Paraneptunicella aestuarii: one gene and its partner. The protein of the gene in region 1 binds, or shares a complex with, the protein of each later gene. Links are inferred from orthologs where the notes say so. Each region holds a gene or a part of one and is shown in the gene's direction. Other genes may lie near its edges.

Region 1 (10,127 bases):
GCACATTGAGGTTGTTATTCGCCAAATGTTGCGTAAGTGCGTTATTACTCATCCTGGTGACAGTATGTTCCTTGAAGGTGAACAGTGTGAAGTTTCTGACGTTAGCATTGCTAACCGTGAGTTGGAAAAACAAGGCAAGATGCCTGCGGAATATGAGGTTCAATTGCTGGGTATTACTAAAGCCTCGCTTTCAACTGAATCATTTATTTCTGCTGCGTCGTTCCAGGAAACAACTCGCGTACTAACAGAAGCTGCTGTTCAAGGTAAGCGTGACGATCTTCGTGGTCTGAAAGAAAACGTTATTGTTGGTCGCTTGATTCCGGCAGGTACAGGTTTGTCATACCATAAACGTCGTGCTCAAAAGCGTATGTCAGGTATGGAAGAAGAGTTGTCTGTATCGGCTGAAGAAGCAGAACAGGCGTTGACGGAAGCGTTAAATGCGGAAGTTTCAACGGATATGCCTTCTATTGAAGAATAATACCCGTTAGGGAAACTCTTTGAGCTTTCCAGATTTTTTAAACCCCGATCGCAAGACCGGGGTTTCTATTTTCTACAGCGCTGATTCAGAGGTTTGACCCTCTTTCTCTGAATAGTGACTCTAGCTTTACACTCGTTATCGATTATTAGCCCTCTAGAATCGCTTAATCTGCCTGAAAATCCCCCAAATTGTTGACAGTCCCTGCTTAGGTCTTTAGAATTCCGCGACCCCAATTATGGGGCTATTGTGGATTTTTTGTTTGAAGTGTTGTTCGCAGCGCTTCCGTCTTGAAAAATATGTTGTAATTAGGAGCTAATTTAATGGCAACAGTTAACCAGTTAGTGCGTAAGCCGCGCCGCAACAAGGTTGTTCCAAGCAACGTTGCTGCATTGCAAGCTTGCCCACAACGTCGTGGTGTGTGTACTCGCGTATATACAACCACTCCAAAGAAGCCAAACTCTGCACTACGTAAAGTATGCCGTGTTCGTTTAACGAATGGCTTTGAAGTAAGTTCATACATCGGTGGTGAAGGTCACAACCTGCAAGAGCACAGTGTTGTTCTTATTCGTGGTGGTCGTGTTAAAGACCTGCCAGGTGTACGTTATCACACTGTTCGCGGAACGCTTGACTGCGCAGGTGTTAAAGATCGCAAACAAGCACGTTCCAAATATGGGGCGAAAAGGCCCAAGTCTTAACGGTTCTCCGTTAGTAAGGCCAAACAATAAACATTAACTGTTTTGGGTAATACCTGAAAATTTTCGGAGAATTAAGATGCCTAGAAGAAGAGTCGTAGGACAACGTAAAATCCTACCTGATCCTAAGTTCGGATCACAATTGCTTGCCAAGTTTATTAATGTTGTCATGTTAGACGGCAAAAAATCCACATCTGAGAAAATCGTTTACGGTGCTTTGGAAATTGCTGCTGAGAAATCAGGCAAAGACCACTTGGTTGTTTTTGAAGAAGCGCTAGATAACATTCGTCCATCTGTCGAGGTTAAATCTCGTCGTGTTGGTGGTTCTACCTATCAGGTTCCTGTTGAAGTACGCCCAGTTCGTCGTAATGCATTGGGTATGCGCTGGATGGTAGACGCTGCACGTAAGCGTGGCGAAAAATCAATGGCACATCGTTTGGCAGCAGAAATGCTGGATGCAGCAGAAAACAAAGGTACTGCTGTTAAGAAACGTGAAGATGTTCACCGCATGGCTGAAGCGAACAAAGCATTCGCTCACTATCGCTGGTAGTCATCTGCTTAAGATTATTCGTAAGCTATTTGAGAGGAAACTATGGCACGTACTACCCCTATAGAACGCTATCGTAATATTGGGATTTGTGCTCACGTAGATGCGGGTAAAACGACCACGACTGAACGTGTGTTGTTTTACACGGGTCTTTCACACAAGATCGGTGAAGTTCATGATGGCGCAGCCACTATGGACTGGATGGAACAAGAGCAGGAACGTGGTATTACCATTACTTCTGCGGCAACCACTTGCTTTTGGCAAGGGATGCAAAGTCAGTTTGATCAACACCGTATCAATATCATTGATACTCCAGGACACGTAGACTTCACCATTGAAGTTGAACGTTCGTTACGGGTATTAGACGGTGCTGTAGTTGTCTTCTGTGGCTCATCTGGTGTTGAGCCACAATCTGAAACTGTATGGCGTCAAGCCGATAAATATAACGTTCCTCGTTTGGTTTTCATCAACAAGATGGATCGTGCGGGTGCGGATTTTAAACGTGTTGTGAATCAAATCCGTAAGCGCCTCGGTGCAAACTGTGTTCCTATTCATTTGAATATTGGAGCGGAAGAAAACTTTAAGGGCGTTATTGACCTTATTAAGATGAAAGCCATTAACTGGAATGATGAAGACCAGGGAATGACCTTCTCTTATGAAGATATTCCAGCTGAATTGCTTGATGATGCAGAAGAGCTACGTATCGAAATGATCGAAGCTGCTGCGGAAGCAAACGATGAACTCATGAATAAATACCTTGAAGAAGGTGAATTGAGCGAAGCGGAAATTCGACAAGGTCTACGTATTCGTACTTTGAATAACGAAATCGTATTGGCGACATGTGGTTCAGCGTTCAAGAACAAAGGTGTTCAAGCCGTTCTGGACGCGGTTGTAGAATTTTTACCTGCTCCTACAGATATTCCGCCGATTAAAGGTGTGTTGAATGACAAGGATGAAACAGAGGCTGAGCGTCCTGCGGATGACAAAGCGCCGTTTTCTGCCTTGGCATTTAAAATTGCGACAGACCCATTCGTTGGTACTTTGACTTTCTTCCGTTGTTATTCTGGCGTTGTTAATTCTGGTGACGCTGTCTATAACTCGGTGAAAGAGAAGAAAGAGCGCTTTGGTCGAATCGTGCAAATGCATGCTAAAGATCGTGAAGAACTAAAAGAAGTTCGCGCAGGAGACATCGCTGCTGCTATCGGCTTAAAAGATGTAACAACCGGAGATACCCTATGCGATCCAGAGCATATTATTACTTTGGAAAGAATGGAGTTTCCTGAGCCTGTCATTTCTGTGGCTGTTGAGCCTAAGTCTCAAGCAGACCAGGATAAAATGGGTGTTGCATTAGGTAAATTAGCGGCTGAAGATCCTTCTTTCAGAGTCCACACCGATGAAGAGTCGGGGCAAACCATCATTTCTGGTATGGGTGAGCTACACTTGGATATCATCGTGGATCGTATGAAGCGTGAATTCAAGGTGGAATGTAACGTGGGTAAACCTCAGGTTTCATACCGCGAGACAATTCGCAAATCTGTGGAAGTGGAAGGTAAGTTCGTGCGTCAATCTGGTGGGCGCGGTCAATATGGTCATGTATGGCTAAGAATCGAACCCCAGGAAGAAGGCGCCGGATATGAATTTGTTAACGAGATTGTAGGTGGTGTTGTTCCTAGAGAATACATTCCTGCTGTTGACAAAGGTATACAGGAACAAATGCAAAACGGTGTGCTTGCAGGCTACCCGGTACTTGACGTTAAAGTCGCGTTATACGATGGTTCTTACCACGATGTGGACTCATCGGAAATGGCGTTTAAAATTGCCGGTTCCATGGGCTTCAAGCAAGGTGCCAGTCAAGCATCTCCTGTGTTGTTAGAACCCATCATGAAGGTAGAAGTAACAACACCTGAAGATTGGATGGGTGATGTGGTTGGTGATTTGAACCGCCGCCGTGGAATGATTGAAGGTATGGAAGACGGGGTGGCCGGAATTAAGATTATTCGCGCCAAAGTCCCATTGTCTGAAATGTTTGGTTATGCCACTGATTTGCGTTCTGCAACACAGGGCAGAGCTTCATATTCTATGGAGTTTCTGAACTATGCAGAGGCACCGAACAATGTTGCCAAGGCAATCATTGAATCGAGAATGTAGCATTTTACTTATCTTTTAGTTAGCAATCCCAAGTTGCTGACTGATTTTTAAATTTTATTTGGGAAAAGAGAACAATGGCAAAAGAAAAGTTTGAACGTACGAAACCGCACGTAAACGTAGGTACAATCGGCCACGTTGACCACGGTAAGACTACTTTGACAGCAGCGATCACTACTGTATTGGCAAAAACCTACGGTGGTAGCGCGAAAGCATTCGATCAAATCGACAATGCACCAGAAGAGCGTGAGCGTGGTATCACCATTTCTACTTCACACGTAGAATACGACACTCCATCTCGCCACTACGCACACGTAGACTGCCCTGGACACGCTGACTATGTTAAAAACATGATCACTGGTGCAGCTCAGATGGACGGCGCGATTCTAGTAGTAGCTGCTACTGATGGCCCAATGCCACAAACACGTGAGCACATCTTGTTGGGTCGCCAGGTAGGCGTACCTTACATCATCGTATTCATGAACAAATGTGACATGGTTGACGATGAAGAGTTGTTGGAATTGGTAGAAATGGAAGTTCGTGAACTTCTAAACGAATACGAATTCCCAGGCGACGACTTGCCAGTAATCAAAGGTTCAGCGTTGAAAGCGTTGGAAGGTGATGCTGAGTGGGAAAAAAATCATCGAATTGGGCGAAGCATTGGATTCTTACATTCCAGAGCCAGAGCGTGCCATTGACAAGCCGTTCATTTTGCCAATCGAAGACGTATTCTCAATCTCAGGCCGTGGTACAGTAGTAACAGGTCGTGTAGAGCAAGGTATCGTAAAAGTAGGTGAAGAAGTTCAGATCGTAGGTATCAAAGAAACGACTACAACTACTTGTACAGGTGTAGAGATGTTCCGTAAGCTTCTAGACGAAGGTCGTGCGGGTGAGAACGTAGGTGTTCTTCTTCGTGGTACCAAGCGTGATGAAGTAGAACGTGGCCAAGTATTGTGTAAGCCAAATTCAATCAAGCCTCACACCAAGTTTGAAGCAGAAGTATACGTATTGGGTAAAGATGAAGGTGGTCGTCACACTCCATTCTTCAAAGGTTACCGTCCACAGTTCTACTTCCGTACAACAGACGTAACGGGTGCAGTAGAATTGCCAGAAGGCGTAGAAATGGTAATGCCAGGTGACAACCTGAAATTCACAGTTGAATTGATTGCGCCAATCGCGATGGACGAAGGTCTTCGCTTCGCAATCCGTGAAGGTGGTCGTACAGTAGGTGCAGGTGTTGTATCTAAAATTATCGAGTAATTGATAATTGCATCTTAGACAAAGGCGCTCAACGAGCGCCTTTGTTGTTTTTGCCCCGCCATTTTTGCAGCATTTCTTTTCGCAAAACTCACTATCAGCATCTACAGTATTAAGGTAGAGCGCTTTAACCCTGTTATTCGCTCTGATTTCCACTAATAAAACACTTCTGGTATCGGGTGATGAAAGAGCGAATTTTACTGGTTGATGATGAAGTTAATATTCTGAACTCTTATCAACGTAATTTAAGGAAGCTCTTTCATTTTGATGTCGCCAGTAGCGGCGCAGAAGCGCTTGAAATGATGGCTGCCAATAAGCCTTATGCTTTGGTTATTTCTGATATTGATCTGCTTTAAAAGTTATAGCACAGGGTATGAAATCTGCATTCTTGTCCGACCTAATTGTTATTGCTATTTATGCTCAACGTGCAATAAGTAAACTTTTAAAATACTGGTAAATTTAGTAACGTTTAGGAAGATTCTACGATGGTTACTCTATTGGGTATCATTTTGGGCTAATAAACCATATCGAACAGGTATTATGTTAGTTAAATTTAAATTTTTGTCTTTGATGCTGCTTTTTTTGTTAAGCACTTTTGTTCAAGCTAAAGAGGAGAATGTGCCGCCGCCATTAGATCCTTCTTATATGGGGGTACACAATCTGATCCTGGTGAATGGCGGTTACACTATTTATGCATCCAATATTCCTACCTATAGCAAGCCGGGAAATGTGCAGTTGGTTTATAAACTGAAAGCAGTAGAACCCTCATTAATTTATATGGTGAGAGATGCTGATTTGGTGACTGTTAAAACAGAGCCTTTTAATATTCAACGCCTAATGAGAGGGGAAAGAGTTTCCATAAAACTGGATGTTTACATGGGGCATTATGACAAGGGCGGAGTATTAACCTATAAGGGAATGCCGGTTGAGTTTGAAAAGCAGCTTTATAGTCGGGAAATTACAAAAGAATCATTACAACCCTCAAGTCCACAACACAAATATGATTCGATCATTCTGGACAGTAAAGAGCGTTTATTGGTGCATCAAATCCAACTACCTCCAAGCTATGATCAGCTGATTTTGTTTTATCAAGATGTCAGTTGTGTTACCGACATTACAGCGTCTTCCGCTGTGCCGCCTGAGGGTGAATTAGTCAGCAAGTTAACCCTGTGTGGTGCAATGAAACCTTTGTACTACAGTACCGACCATTACAAATAACCTGTATTTTATGCTCATGCTGGAGATAGTGAATAAGTTTCTACAGCGTGAGCAACAACATTATTATCTCCTTTCGAGTATAAATAACCCCAACTCGGGATAAGTAAGTGTTTTGATATGGCTATTTTTAGCGACTTCTTTGTTAAATTTACTAAAAAATACCTCATCTCAAAGTATTCTAAATGTTCGTTTTTGAACATTTCCCAATAACTCTATTTATAACAATGGGTTAACTGTCTTTATCACCACAACTTATCCCGAGTTGGGGTGAATAGACTTCACCTACCGCCAGTGTTTTTCCCAGCTTAATGAGTTTGCATATACCGATAAGTCCTTGTTTGAAAAAGGTTTACTCAAGAAGTTAAGATTCAGACTGGTTGTTACAGCCATTGCTACCAAGCCTGGTTCTCGCATTATCTTATCGCAACGCATAAGGCCGCATCTGCGGTAGACATCAGTACAGGATCTGAAACCGTTAACACTCTGTCAGGTATTCTATGACGGATTGTCGCTCCCATTGTGCAAACATCTTAATAACGATGTTGTCTTGAGCGAACTCACTTCGGAATAAAACGCTAAGTTGTTCTTTCGTGGCTGGCATATTGCGGAATCGTCTTACGACTTTTGTGCTTGAGTGTAACGAAAAGTATATCTGTTTCAATTCAATGGATTTTCTATTTTTAAGATTTGCACTGTTCTATAAAGTCATAATGAGTTATGGTGGAAAATAATTTTACATAGCCGCTCGGTTTTACTGATCTTTTCACTCAATTCTGCATTTCTTAACGTTGAATTCAGTATGCCATTAATTTAACCGGCTTCCTTTTGGGTTATTGTTATTCTTTTTGGAAAAATTGCTTTTCACATTTGTTAGGCTACCTTTAAATTTTGCCTTTATATATGTGAATTTTTTTCAAAGATATTAAAGTGTAACAAAGGTAAAAATATAATTGGTTTGCATGTGTCACTTTTTCTCTGGAAATATAAGTCCCTATTCCATAAAGAAATTATATGCAGGTCATGCTGTACCGAGGGGCTGAGCCTTAGGTTTTAAGGCTATTCTGTTAAGTTGTAATAAAAGTCTGTACAAATGAATATTTGGTGAGCAATAATTTGACCCTTCTTAGAGTCTGCCGTGCTTAATACATCTTACCTATGTTGTTCGCTCTGCGACGCGGTTATGCGGGGCTGAAGGGATACGCACGACGCACGTAGCACTTGTGGATAGGGCGGCAATCAGTTTCTGTAATGACAGGTATACGAAGATGAAAATATTGTTACTTAGCTCTAGCTATAATAGTTTGACTCAGCGAGCACATGTTGAACTTTCGGAACGTGGACACGAAGTAAGCATTGAACTGGCTATAAGTAATGAAACCTTGCGAGAAGGAATTCGGCTGTTTAAACCTGATTTAATCCTGTGCCCTATGCTGAAGTTCATTATTCCCAAGGATATTTGGACGGAAGTACCTTGCATTATTGTGCATCCCGGGATTAAAGGTGATCGAGGGTCTGCTTCTCTTGATTGGGCTCTGTATGAAGAGTTGCCATATTGGGGGGTAACAGCGGTTCAAGCTGCTGATGAAGTGGATTCCGGCCCTATTTGGGCGACGGGTGAATTTGCGTTGCGTAAAGGCAGTAAGAGCAGTATTTATCGTGATGACTTGGCAAACACTGCCATGAAAGTGATGCACTTGGTCGTTAAACGTTTTGAGAACGGTTTGTACGAACCTGAGCCGCTTGACTATTCTCGCCGAGACGTAAAAGGCAAATTCAGACCGCCTATGCCTCAGTCCAGACGCACAATCAACTGGCAGTTTGATAGCGCAGATGACATTTTGCGCAAGATCCGATGCTCTGACGGTGCTCCGGGTGTGCTGGATACCATCAATGGAAATCAATATTTTCTTTTTGGCGCCCATCGTGAAGGTTCAATGGTAGGGCCTCCTGGGAAAATTCTGGCGAAACGTTTTGGTGCTATTTGTCGTGCTACGGTTGATGGTGCCGTGTGGATTACCCACCTTAAGAAGAAAAACGATCTTTACGGAAACTACTTTAAATTGCCTGCCGCACAGGTATTGGGTGACGAGATTAAAGATGTTCCTGAATCGAACATTGACTTGCTCTATGCCGGAACGGCTTTGACCTATAAAGAAATTTGGTACAGAGAACACAACAATGTGGCCTATTTGTACTTCGAATTCTACAACGGCGCTATGTCTACCGATCAGTGTGAGCGTTTAACCCAGGCTTTCAATGAGGTTCGCAAACGTCAAGACGCGAAAGTGATCGTATTGATGGGCGGACGTGATTACTGGTCGAACGGTATTCACCTCAATGTGATTGAAGCTGCAGACGACCCGGCTGATGAATCCTGGCGCAATATCAATGCTATCAACAGTTTTGTGGAAGCTTTGATCAATACCACGAATAAATATGTGCTTTCTGCAATGCATGGTAGTGCAGGTGCAGGTGGCGTCATGATGGCATTAGGTGCCGATCAGGTTATTGCTCGTGAAGGTGTTATTTTGAATCCTCACTACAAATCGATGGGCGGGCTATATGGTTCTGAATATTGGACTTATTTGCTTCCCAAGCGCGTTGGTAAGCATATGGCTAAAAAGCTGACAGATGATTGTTTGCCTATTAGTGCGGAGCGTGCCAAACAAATCGGCTTGCTGGATGATGTTATTTATCAGGATGAGCACAATCCTTCTTCTTTCCATGATCAAATCGTGAGAATCGCTGAGAAGAAAGCTAACGATAAGCATTTGATCCGTTATCTGGAAAATAAAGCGGATGAGCTGGCGAAAGACTCTCGTGTTAAGCCTCTTTCTGAGTATCGTGACGAAGAACTTGCAAATATGCGAATTAATTTCTTTGGCGAAGATGAAAGTTATCATGAGATGAGAAGAGGGTTTGTACACAAGGTTAAACCTGAAGAAACCCCCAGATATTTAGCGACGCATAGAAAGGAAGTTATTGAGAAGGAATACTAATTGGTTGATGTTAGGCTAATATTGTTTTCTTAATTTCTTTTTGGGCTGGTGATTATGAGTGCAACACAAGTTGACTCGGAGTCGAAAGTACCCGCATCCATATTGATTTTATTCACTTTTTGGGTGCTGGGTACCAGCGTTGCAATGTTTCTTTTCCAAGGAAAAGATTTGCGCTTGTTTTATCAGAATGAGCAGCAAATGCAGGTCTTTTTCGAAGGTGGAGAGTTTTCACAAGCCCTTAATACGTATTTATCTTCATACTCAGGTCTTGATTCCAGTAAAGCCTATGTTTTTCACTTTTGGAACCCTGATTGTACCTGCGATCAGGCCAATAGTGAGCATGTTCGATCTTTGATTACAAATTATTCAGAAAATACAGTTTTTTTCGTGGTAAGTTCGCACGAGCACTATGAAGCATATTTGGAACAATGGTTGAATGTGTTACCTTACGAACGGGTTGAATTTGTCGCATATGAGAAATTGGCTTTGGAAATAGAGCCACCAGCGACACCCGCCGTTGCTGTAGTGCAGGCCTCTGGGAAGATGAATTACTTTGGCCCTTATTCTGAAGGTGGCGTTTGTTTGCCAAATGAGAATGGGATTGTTGAAGGGGTGCTGGATAGTATTTTTGATGGGAAATCGAAGTATTACCCTTTTACCTCTGGGTATGGTTGCTATTGTCCCTGGAAATCCAGGGCAACCTAATCCGTTGGGGAGCTGATATGAACCAGGCTGTAAATGTAAAACTCTTATCTAATCGTTCTAGTGATGTCGGCAAGAGTTATTCAGGT
Region 2 (9,977 bases), 600 kb from region 1 along the record:
TGATTGGCTTTTTCGACCCTCAAAAAGAGCGTTTTTTGGAATATGACATTAGCCAGCTAATTTACTTGCTGAGCGAGCCTGAGCCTTTGAAGGTAGGACTGCTTTCAGGCATTAGTGTCACGGGTGGGCAAAACCCAATGACAGGGCAGTTTGATCCGCCCTGGCATTTCTATGCTCAGTTACAAGAGCTTTATGACGTTGAAACCTTGCCTGCGGAATTCGACAAAGTGCCTGAAGATGTTGGCGTTTTGTTGTTGATTCACCCTCAGGATTTATCGGAGAAAACCCTCTATGCCATCGACCAGTTTGTGATGGCGGGCGGCAAGTTGCTGACCTTCGTCGATCCTCATCACGAGTCTGACCCTATGGCGGCGATGTCGGGCATGGCGTCGGCAAATACTTCTAGTTTATCTCGTTTGTTTGATGCCTGGGGTATCAGAATGGAGCCTGAACAAGTGGTGTTGGATGCTGCCAAAGGGTTAGATATTCGTACTCAAAAAGGCGTAACTAAACACGTAGGTTTTATTGGTTTGGATAAAGCCTATCTGGATGAAAATGATGTCATCACCTCCTCGTTGGATATGATTAATGGAGCTTCTTTCGGCAGTCTGGAATTAGCAGAAGGTAGCCAGTTGGAAATGCATCCGTTACTGCATTCATCAGAATATAGCACTCACACTAATGCCATGGTGTATGCCATGACTCGCGACCCTGATCAGTTAATGGATCAAATGACGAGTACCGAAGGCGAAATGGTTTTGGGAGCGCGTTTTCAGGGCAACGCCAAATCGGCATTTGATAAAGCCTTGGCTGGTAATGAGCAAGGCGGTATGGACTATATCGCTGAAGCGAACATCAATGTTGTTGTGATTGCTGATACTGACGTTCTGGCAGACCGTTTTTGGGTTAGTCAGGCTAACTTCTTCGGTCAAACGGTGTTTACGCCTTTTGCCGATAATGGCGCTTTGCTGACTAATGCGGTGGAGAACATGGCGGGGAGCGATTCTCTCATTAGCATTCGTAGCCGAGGCACTTATGCGCGCCCATTTACCAAGGTGCAAGAGTTAACGGCTGTGGCGGAAATGAAGTTTATGGATCAAGAAAAAATTCTTGAGCAACAGCTGAATGAAACCGAAGCGGAACTTAGCAAATTGCAGTCACAGCAAATGGAAAGTGGTGCGTTAACACTGAGCAAAGAGCAGGAAGAGGCGATTAAGGAATTTAACGAGAAGCGTATTGAGATTCGTAAAGAGTTGCGTGAAGTGCGCCATCAATTGGACAAGGATATTGAAAGTTTGGGGAGTCGCCTGAAATTTCTGAATATCGCTTTGATGCCAATATTATTGGTGCTGATGTTAGCGTTTGTGATGCGTTCATTGCGTACTCGATACAAGTCGTAGATTGCAGGAGGGAAAATGAATAAACATGTTTTACCCTTATTGGGATTAGTCACTATCGCCGTGATTTTAGGCGTGCTGTTTACGCCTTCAGGTAAGGTGACAGAAACCTCTAAAGGCAAGATGTTTCCTGATATTCAGGAACAAGCAGCGCAAGTGAGTCATTTTCTGATAAAAAATGCCGATGGTATTTTGCTTGATGCCAAGCGTGAAATAACGTCAAACGGCACTCAGTGGATTGCAAGCAATTATCATGGCTATCCCGTATCTCAGGAAAAGTTGAGTGCTTTGCTTGAGCAATTGGTTTCTGCACAAAAAGTGGAACCTAAAACCAGTAAGGCAGACAAGTATGCACGATTGGGCGTAGAGCCATTGGAAGCCGAAGATGCCCAATCGGTGCTGTTGCAAGTTCAGTCTGGCTCAGGTGCAGATACTAATATTGTTGATCTGTTAGTGGGAAATGCCAGTACGGGCGGCAGTTATGTGCGGGTGAATGGTAATACTCAATCCTGGCTTATCGACCAAATCATTACCTTACCAGACAGCCAAATGGATTGGCTGTTACAGCCGATTTTGGATGTGGCTCCTGAGCAGGTGAAGTCGCTTACACTAGAGGATGGTGGAGCAAATAAAGGACATGGCTGGACAGTATCCAAAAACATGTCAGAAGATGATAACTACCAATTGGAAAATATGCCAGAAGGCCGTGAACTTCGTTATAGCTCGATTTTAAACAGCACGGTAAGCAGTTTGGTGGAATTACAGTTTGATGATTTATCGGCCATTGATGAAAGCATTTGGCAGGATGTGAATACTATTAAATCATTAAAACTGAGCACTTTTGATGAGCGTGAAATTCGTGTCCGTATGCGCAATGTTGAAGATAAAACCTGGATACGTTTTGATATGGATGGTAATGCTTCTGGTGTTGCTCCTGATACTGCTCCATCACCTTATTGGACGCAATGGCAATACCAAATCACGTCGTTTGCTGCGAATCAGTTTGATAAAACAGTGGAAGACTTTTTGTCTGAGCCTGTTGAGGAAAATGAAGCTGCGGTAAGTGATGTTGAAGCTAATAGTGAAAGTGCTGAAAACACCAATTAGCCCCTAATTTTGGAGCTTGTTATCTGAATTTACGAAAAATGTTAAAAAGGCGCTGATTTCAGCGCCTTTTTTAAATGGAAAATTGAAGCTGTGAATATGTTAAGAATGGTACTTAACGTAAGCTTCCAATGTATTTTCAATCAAACTGGCTACTGTCATGGGGCCAACGCCGCCCGGCACAGGAGAAATCCAGCCTGCACGTTCATGAGCCGTTGCGAATTCAACATCACCGGTTAATCCCCCGTCTTCGGTACGGTTTATACCTACATCAATCACGATTGAGCCTTCTTTAATCCAGGAGCCAGGAATAAATTCCGCTTTACCGACAGCGACAACTAATAAGTCTGCGCGTTCAATATGGCTTTGCAGATCTTTGGTGAATTTGTGGCAAATTGTGGTTGTACAGCCAGCCAACAAAAGCTCCAACGCCATTGGGCGTCCAACAATATTGGATGAACCTACCACAACCGCGTCCAAGCCTTTTACCGGGCGACTGGTTGATTCAATCAGGGTCATGATGCCTTTGGGTGTGCAAGGGCGAAGTGCTGGCATACGTTGCGCCAGACGACCAATATTGTAGGGGTGAAAACCGTCAACATCTTTGGTTGGGTGTATGCGCTCAAGGATCTCACTGGGATCCAGTCCCGCAGGTAGTGGAAGTTGAACCAGGATGCCGTCAATTTCAGGGTCGTCATTTAAATCATCGACCAAGGTCAGCAGCTGCTTTTGTGTGGTGTCAGCAGGTAAATCGTAAGAGCGCTCCAGAAATCCAACTTCTTCACAGGCTTTACGCTTGTTTTGTACATATACCTGTGACGCTGGATCATTGCCAACAACAACAACGGCAAGTCCAGGGCGTCGTTTACCTGAACGAACAATAGACATTACCTGCAGCGCAACGCGCTCTCGAATGTGTTTTGCTATTTCTTTTCCGTCGATAATTTGTGCGGTCATATTTTCTTTGCCGTGGCTGTCATGTAGACGGGCATTTTCTCACGAAGTGAGGAATTTTGGCAAACTCTGAGAGAATTAAATAGTGTATTAAAAGATACTTATAATACTGTTTGCGGAAACAGTGGGCAGCTTATGCAAGCTGCCCACTGTGCTAAGTGGAAATGAATCTTCCGCTAGCTTACTTTTGCGCCTGTTTATGCATCGCTTGAGCCAAAGCCGAAGCTCTGTACAGAGCAGTATTGTTTTTTGTTGTCAGAGTTAAATACGGCTTTCATTCTGTCTACAGTGTTAGCAGTATCTCCGTCGGTTCCAAGGTGGATATCCTGACGGCAAGTTGAGTCGCCATGGAATTTATGTTCAATGGTGTCTGAATCTTGTTCGGCATTCTTAAAAAATGTATGGACACTGGCCATTACTGTGCCAGCCATTGCTGCTTCAGCGCCCGTATCTTCAAAGAATTTTAACGCAGCTTTGATTCCTTTTAAAATGTCGGAAACAGCAGAATCCAATAGCTTCATCAGTTTCCCGCCATCCTGAATCAGGTAGTAAATACCGTCATCCTCTGCGCAGCGCCACGCTACATTCCAATGGCTTCTATGGCTTGGATTAACTACAAGATCGTAATACTTATCACCTTGATTGAATAAACCGTCCATTGGCTGGATTTCTATGTTGCCACCTTCAGGTAATGATAGAGTATTTCCCAAGCTGTTTTTCGCTGAAAATAAAACTGTTTTTTCGTTGTAGCGATTTTTGTTTGGATCACTGCCAGTATACTGAAAATGATGAACAATCAGCTCTTGAATTGGAAATCTTGCGTGGTTAGCGATTCGTACGGTTCTGGTTTCATTAGACATTGATTTATTCCTTTTAATTTTGGATATGGTTAAAAACAAATGTGCTGTATTGGGGATGAGTATGGCTCGTTCAGACATTCTGAATTTCGTTTCATGCCTCATCAGCGACGAGCATAGTAGCAACCGGAATGCGTGTGACATATTTCAGGTTATTTCACCTAAAGGTGAGTATTAGAACGTGAAACAGATGAGTTTGACTTGATTCGAGAGCTGATTTTCCACGCATAAACATGTGCAAAGCTGTAGGGGGACTACCTGTTGAGGTAAATCTGAATATGGCGCTAAATCAGAATGAAATTCGTCTCTTTTGACGTAAAAAACAGCAGTCAAAACAAGATGCAAAAAAAGTGTTTGACGACATAGAACCAAATCAGTAATATCCGCCCCCCGTAGCCACTGAGGAATTTAGTGGCAGGAAAAAGTCGGTGAGTAGCGCAGTTTGGTAGCGCACTTGGTTTGGGTCCAAGGGGTCGCAGGTTCAAATCCTGTCTCACCGACCACTTTTTCCTACGTTAGTATTTGAATGTATCGGTCGAAATGTTGTGATAATTTTTATAACAACATTGAGCACAGCAGGATAGCCGTTGTTTGAGTAAAGTAAGTTATTCAGTCAAAGGTTTTATACTCGGCTCATTTTGATGCGTCCGTAGCTCAGCTGGATAGAGCAACGGCCTTCTAAGCCGTGGGTCGCAGGTTCGAATCCTGCCGGACGCGCCATTTACATTCAAGGCTTATGGATTAAGCCGATAGTCCCAGTGGTGGGCGTAGCTCAGTTGGTAGAGCCCCGGATTGTGATTCCGGTTGTCGTGGGTTCAAGCCCCATCGTCCACCCCATTTTCTCTCTTCTCTAATTATTCCTTTTATTCCCTTTTTATTTCTAATTTCCTCTTTATTTCTATGTCTTGTGGCGCGTGGCTTTTAGCTGTTTTTCCACTCTTTTGCATTTTATTTAAATTGATATGCTTATCCTGCATTTTATCCCTCGACTCCTTGTATTGCTATCGGTATACTACTGCGTCTTTTTTGTCATGTAATGTGACCAGCTTCCCAAATAGACAGCATTGAGGTTACCGAATCCGCCACAAAACGTTGGCAATTGGTATGGGACTGGAAACAATGTTTAGAGTGCTGCGGCACGAAAGTTGAGGTAAAAGAATGCAAGTTTCAGTAGAGGCAAATGAAGGTCTAGAACGCCGCCTTACTATTACTGTTCCAGCAGATACTATCGATTCTGCTGTTAAATCCAGATTGCAACAGTTGGCCAAGACCCAGCGTATTAATGGTTTCCGTCCTGGTAAAGTCCCTGTTTCTGTTATTCAAAAGCGTTACGGTAAAGCTGTTCGCCAGGAAATCGCTGGTGAAGTTATGCAGCGTAATTTCTTTGAAGCTGTGACTAAGGAAAAGCTTTCTCCTGCAGGCATGCCTTCTTTCGAGCTTAAGAAAGACGAAGATGGTCATGATTTGGAATTCGTTGCTGCTTTTGAAATTTACCCAGAAATTGAAGTGAAAGATCTGGATAAAATCAAAATCGAAAAGCCTGTTGTAGAAATCAAAGACGAAAACCTTGAGAACATGCTGCAAACGTTGCGTAAGCAACATGCAAGCTGGATCGAGGCTGATCGCGCTGCTAAGGAAGACGATAAAGTCACTATCGACTTCGTTGGTACTATTGATGGCGAAGAATTTGATGGCGGTAAGGCTGAAAACTTCGCTCTGGAAATGGGCAAAGGCCGAATGATTCCTGGCTTTGAAGAGCCAATCGTTGGTAAGAAAGCGGGTGATGAGTTTGTTGCCGACGTAAACTTCCCTGAAGATTACCATGCAGAGCAATTGAAAGGTAAAGCGGCACAATTCGCAATTACTTTGAAGAAAGTAGAAGAATTGGAATTGCCTGAATTGAACGATGAGTTTGCTAAAACTTTCGGTATCGAAGACGGCGATTTAAACAAATTGCGTGATGAAGTTAAGCGCAACATGCAGCGCGAATTGGACAATACTTTGAAAGCACAAGTTAAAGAGCAAGTGCTTGCTGGTTTGGTTGAAACTAACCCTGTTGATTTGCCTGCCGCATTGGTTAAGCAAGAAATTGACTCTTTGCGCCGTCAATCAATGCAACGTTTCGGTCAAGGTATGACTGGTAATATGCCTGAATTGCCAGATGAGTTGTTCGAAGAAAATGCTCGTCGCCGTGTTTCTGTTGGTTTATTACTAGGTGAAGTCATCAAGTCTGAAGATTTGAAAGTTGATCAGGCTCGCGTTCAGTCCATGATTGAAACAACTGCTTCAGCTTATGAAGATCCGGCAGAAGTGATTGAATACTACAAGAGCAACAATGAATTGATGCAACAGATGCAGAATTTGGCTCTGGAAGATCAGGCGATTGACGCCGTTCTTGCCAAAGCTTCTGTAACTGAAGTGAATAAAGACTTTGACGAGATCATGAACAAACAAGCATAAAATGTTTGTATTGAATTGACTTTGTTATAGTCCTCCTGCTTAAATGCTCAGTACCTACTGAGCATTTTTTTATTTTAAGACATCAAAAATATGTTTAATCCTGTTCCCGAAGTACATAATGCCCTGGTTCCAATGGTTATTGAGCAAACCTCTAAAGGTGAGCGCTCTTATGACATTTACTCTCGTTTGTTGAAAGAGAATGTTGTGTTTTTGGTTGGGCAGGTTGAAGATCACATGGCCAATTTGATTGTGGCTCAACTGTTATTTCTTGAGGCTGAAAACCCGGAAAAAGACATCTTCCTTTACATTAATTCTCCCGGTGGCTCTGTAACCGCTGGAATGGCGATTTATGACACAATGAATTTTATCAAACCTGACGTGAGTACGGTTTGTATTGGTCAAGCTTGTAGTATGGGAGCCTTCCTTCTATCTGGTGGAGCTAAAGGGAAACGTTATTGCTTAAATAACTCTCGAGTGATGATCCACCAACCACTAAGTGGTTTCCAGGGGCAGGCGTCTGATATTGAAATTCACGCCAAGGAAACATTGGCAATTAAAGAAAAATTGAACAGACTTTTGGCTGAACACACTGGTCGTGATTACGAGCAAGTTATCAAAGATACAGATCGCGACAACTTCCTAAGCGCTGAAGCTGCCAAAGAATATGGTTTGATCGATCAGGTTTTGTTCAATCGAATGGATGCCCATAACAAGGCTTAATTTAGCCTTGTCGAAAGAACATCGTTGGTATCTGAACCAACTGCAAACTAACCTGTATTGGTAGCAAACATTTTTCAATTAAAAGTGCTTGTGAGTTAGCTACTTACATACTATACCAAAACAAGTCGGTTTAATTTTCGAAGCAGTTAGAGCATCATAGAGTGCTTGGTTATTTTGTCTTTGATAAATAGTCAGATGCCCATATGTTTAGGAGAATGGCCTGTTTTTGATGTTAAGGCGATTCGAACCATGCAGAGGTGTGTATTAAATGAGTGAGCAACAAAGTGGAGACGGCGATAGCAAATTATTGTATTGCTCCTTCTGTGGCAAAAGCCAACACGAAGTACGCAAACTAATCGCTGGCCCTTCTGTTTTTATTTGTGATGAATGTGTCGAGTTATGTAACGACATCATTAGGGAAGAGATTAAAGAAATCTCACCCAGGAAAAAGGAAAACGCACTACCTAAGCCTACTGAAATTCATACCCATTTGGATGATTACGTCATTGGGCAAGATTACGCTAAAAAGGTATTGTCGGTTGCCGTTTATAACCACTATAAGCGCCTCCGCAATGGTGATACCCACAACGGTGTAGAGCTTGGCAAAAGTAACATTTTGCTGATTGGTCCTACCGGTTCGGGGAAAACACTATTGGCAGAAACTCTGGCTCGTTTGCTGGACGTTCCCTTTACTATGGCTGATGCAACTACGCTGACCGAAGCGGGTTATGTTGGTGAAGACGTAGAAAATATTATTCAGAAACTGCTACAAAAATGTGATTACGACGTCGAGAAAGCTCAGCGTGGTATCGTTTACATTGATGAAATCGACAAGATTTCACGTAAGTCGGATAATCCGTCTATTACCCGTGATGTGTCTGGTGAAGGTGTTCAACAAGCCTTGTTGAAACTGGTCGAAGGCACCATTGCTTCCGTTCCACCTCAAGGTGGTAGAAAACATCCTCAGCAAGAGTTTTTGCAAGTAGACACTTCTAAAATCCTGTTTATTTGCGGTGGTGCTTTTGCCGGGCTGGACAAGATTATTGAACAGCGTTCTCACACTGGTACTGGCATTGGATTTGGTGTCGAGGTCAAGAGCCAGGAGAACAAGAAAAGTTTGAGTAAGCTGTTCCAGCAGGTGGAACCGGAAGATTTGATCAAATATGGTTTGATTCCAGAGTTTATTGGTCGTTTGCCTGTTGTTACCAGTTTGGAAGAGCTTTCTGAAGATGCGTTAATTCGTATTCTTAAAGAACCTAAAAATGCATTAACCAAACAGTATGCAGCTTTATTTGCATTGGAGAATGTGGACTTGGAATTCCGTGATGATGCACTTCATGCGATTGCGCAACGAGCTATGGACAGAAAAACCGGTGCTCGTGGCTTACGCTCAATTGTTGAGGCAATATTGCTGGATACCATGTATGAATTACCTTCTATGGAAAATGTAAGCAAGGTTGTTGTCGATGAAACGGTGGTAAAAGGTGAATCAAAACCTATTCTTATTTACGACAACGTGACTGAGAAAAAAGCCGCTTCCGAGTAATAATGCAACTTTTAAAAAGAGGCCCTGAGGGCCTTTTTTTTAATTCTTCGGTAGAAATCGATTTACCAAATAAATGTTTGAAGTTTGTCTTGCCAACCCCATATTTAAACATTAAGTGAATCGAACCAAATTAAAGAGAGTGAAAATGAGTGAAGAAAAGCTAACCACTATCGAAATGCCGGTGTTAGCGTTGCGGGATGTTGTAGTTTATCCCCATATGGTCATTCCCTTATTTGTTGGACGGGAAATGTCTATCCGCTGTTTGGAAGCGGCTATGGATAAAGATAAGCAAATTTTCCTCGTAGCACAGAAAGATGCGGGTGTTGATGATCCGAAAACCGATGATATTTATACCGTTGGTACTATTGCTACTTTATTACAACTTTTAAAATTACCTGATGGTACGGTAAAGGTTCTGGTTGAAGGTAATCAACGAGGAAGTATCCAGGAATACGTTCAAACAGACGATTATTACATTGCCAATGTTGTGCGCAATGATGATATCGATTTGCCTGAAGCTGAGCAGGAAGTGATGATCCGCTCAGCGATTTCCCAGTTTGAAGGCTATGTCAAACTGAACAAGAAAGTGCCGCCTGAAGTATTGACTTCCTTAAATGGTATTGATGAAGCGGCGCGCTTGGCTGATACCATGGCTGCTCATATGCCATTGAAGCTGGCTGAAAAACAGAAAGTGCTGGAAATGACCAACGTCTCTGAACGATTGGAATACTTGATGGCTCTGATGGAAGGCGAAATCGACCTGTTGCAGGTTGAGAAGAAAATCCGTACTCGCGTTAAGAAGCAAATGGAAAAAAGCCAGCGTGAGTATTATCTGAATGAGCAGATGAAAGCGATCCAAAAGGAACTGGGTGAGCTGGATGATACGCCTGATGAATTTGAAGCATTAGCGAAGAAAATCGAAGATGCGAAAATGACCGA

The links.
Region 2: the proteins of rpsG (region 1) and tig are in contact, whole or in part, in a crystal structure (PDB 3GTY), measured with the Thermotoga maritima proteins. The link is inferred for Paraneptunicella aestuarii from one-to-one orthologs. Residues at the interface, in WP_004081843.1 of Thermotoga maritima: Lys34, Lys52, Lys55, Glu59, Arg62, Gln63, Glu66, Asn67, Lys69, Val71, Arg95, Ala109, Lys110, Lys111, Gly112, Arg113, Pro114, Glu117, Glu121, Ile124, Ala125, Tyr127, Asn128, Asn129, Thr130, Gly131, Lys135, Asp139, Arg142, Met143; in WP_004081061.1 of Thermotoga maritima: Glu122, Val124, Val129, Leu130, Tyr133, Glu188, Gly259, Ile262, Tyr263, Glu266, Ser270, Glu273, Gln274, Glu277, Arg308, Gln311, Ile312, Ser315, Tyr316, Glu325, Arg329, Arg336, Leu363, Phe366, Trp367, Arg373, Leu377, Arg381, Leu384, Glu387.

What each region holds. Positions count from the first base shown.
Region 1 is NZ_CP074570.1:4,241,914-4,252,040, reverse strand. What follows is about bases 1-2,984. They hold rpsG (30S ribosomal protein S7), read left to right. Parts: upstream 1-1,249; coding sequence 1,250-1,720; downstream 1,721-2,984. Other genes in these bases: fusA (elongation factor G), read left to right, coding at 1,763-2,984; rpsL (30S ribosomal protein S12), read left to right, coding at 799-1,173; rpoC (DNA-directed RNA polymerase subunit beta'), read left to right, coding at 1-478. In the rest of the region: more of fusA, read left to right, coding at 2,985-3,865; KIH87_RS16510 (response regulator), read left to right, coding at 5,302-5,475; KIH87_RS16505 (hypothetical protein), read left to right, coding at 5,660-6,337; KIH87_RS16500 (hydrogenase maturation protein), read left to right, coding at 7,603-9,336; KIH87_RS16495 (DUF6436 domain-containing protein), read left to right, coding at 9,391-10,041; KIH87_RS16490 (methyl-accepting chemotaxis protein), read left to right, coding at 10,059-10,127.
Region 2 is NZ_CP074570.1:3,647,810-3,657,786, reverse strand. What follows is about bases 4,788-7,621. They hold tig (trigger factor), read left to right. Parts: upstream 4,788-5,470; coding sequence 5,471-6,772; downstream 6,773-7,621. Other genes in these bases: clpP (ATP-dependent Clp endopeptidase proteolytic subunit ClpP), read left to right, coding at 6,863-7,492. In the rest of the region: KIH87_RS13945 (Gldg family protein), read left to right, coding at 1-1,400; KIH87_RS13940 (DUF4340 domain-containing protein), read left to right, coding at 1,416-2,504; bifunctional methylenetetrahydrofolate dehydrogenase/methenyltetrahydrofolate cyclohydrolase FolD, read right to left, coding at 2,604-3,458; KIH87_RS13930 (hypothetical protein), read right to left, coding at 3,653-4,315; ATP-dependent protease ATP-binding subunit ClpX, read left to right, coding at 7,761-9,038; lon (endopeptidase La), read left to right, coding at 9,184-9,977. UniProt on the Bacillus subtilis protein: Involved in protein export. Acts as a chaperone by maintaining the newly synthesized protein in an open conformation. Functions as a peptidyl-prolyl cis-trans isomerase.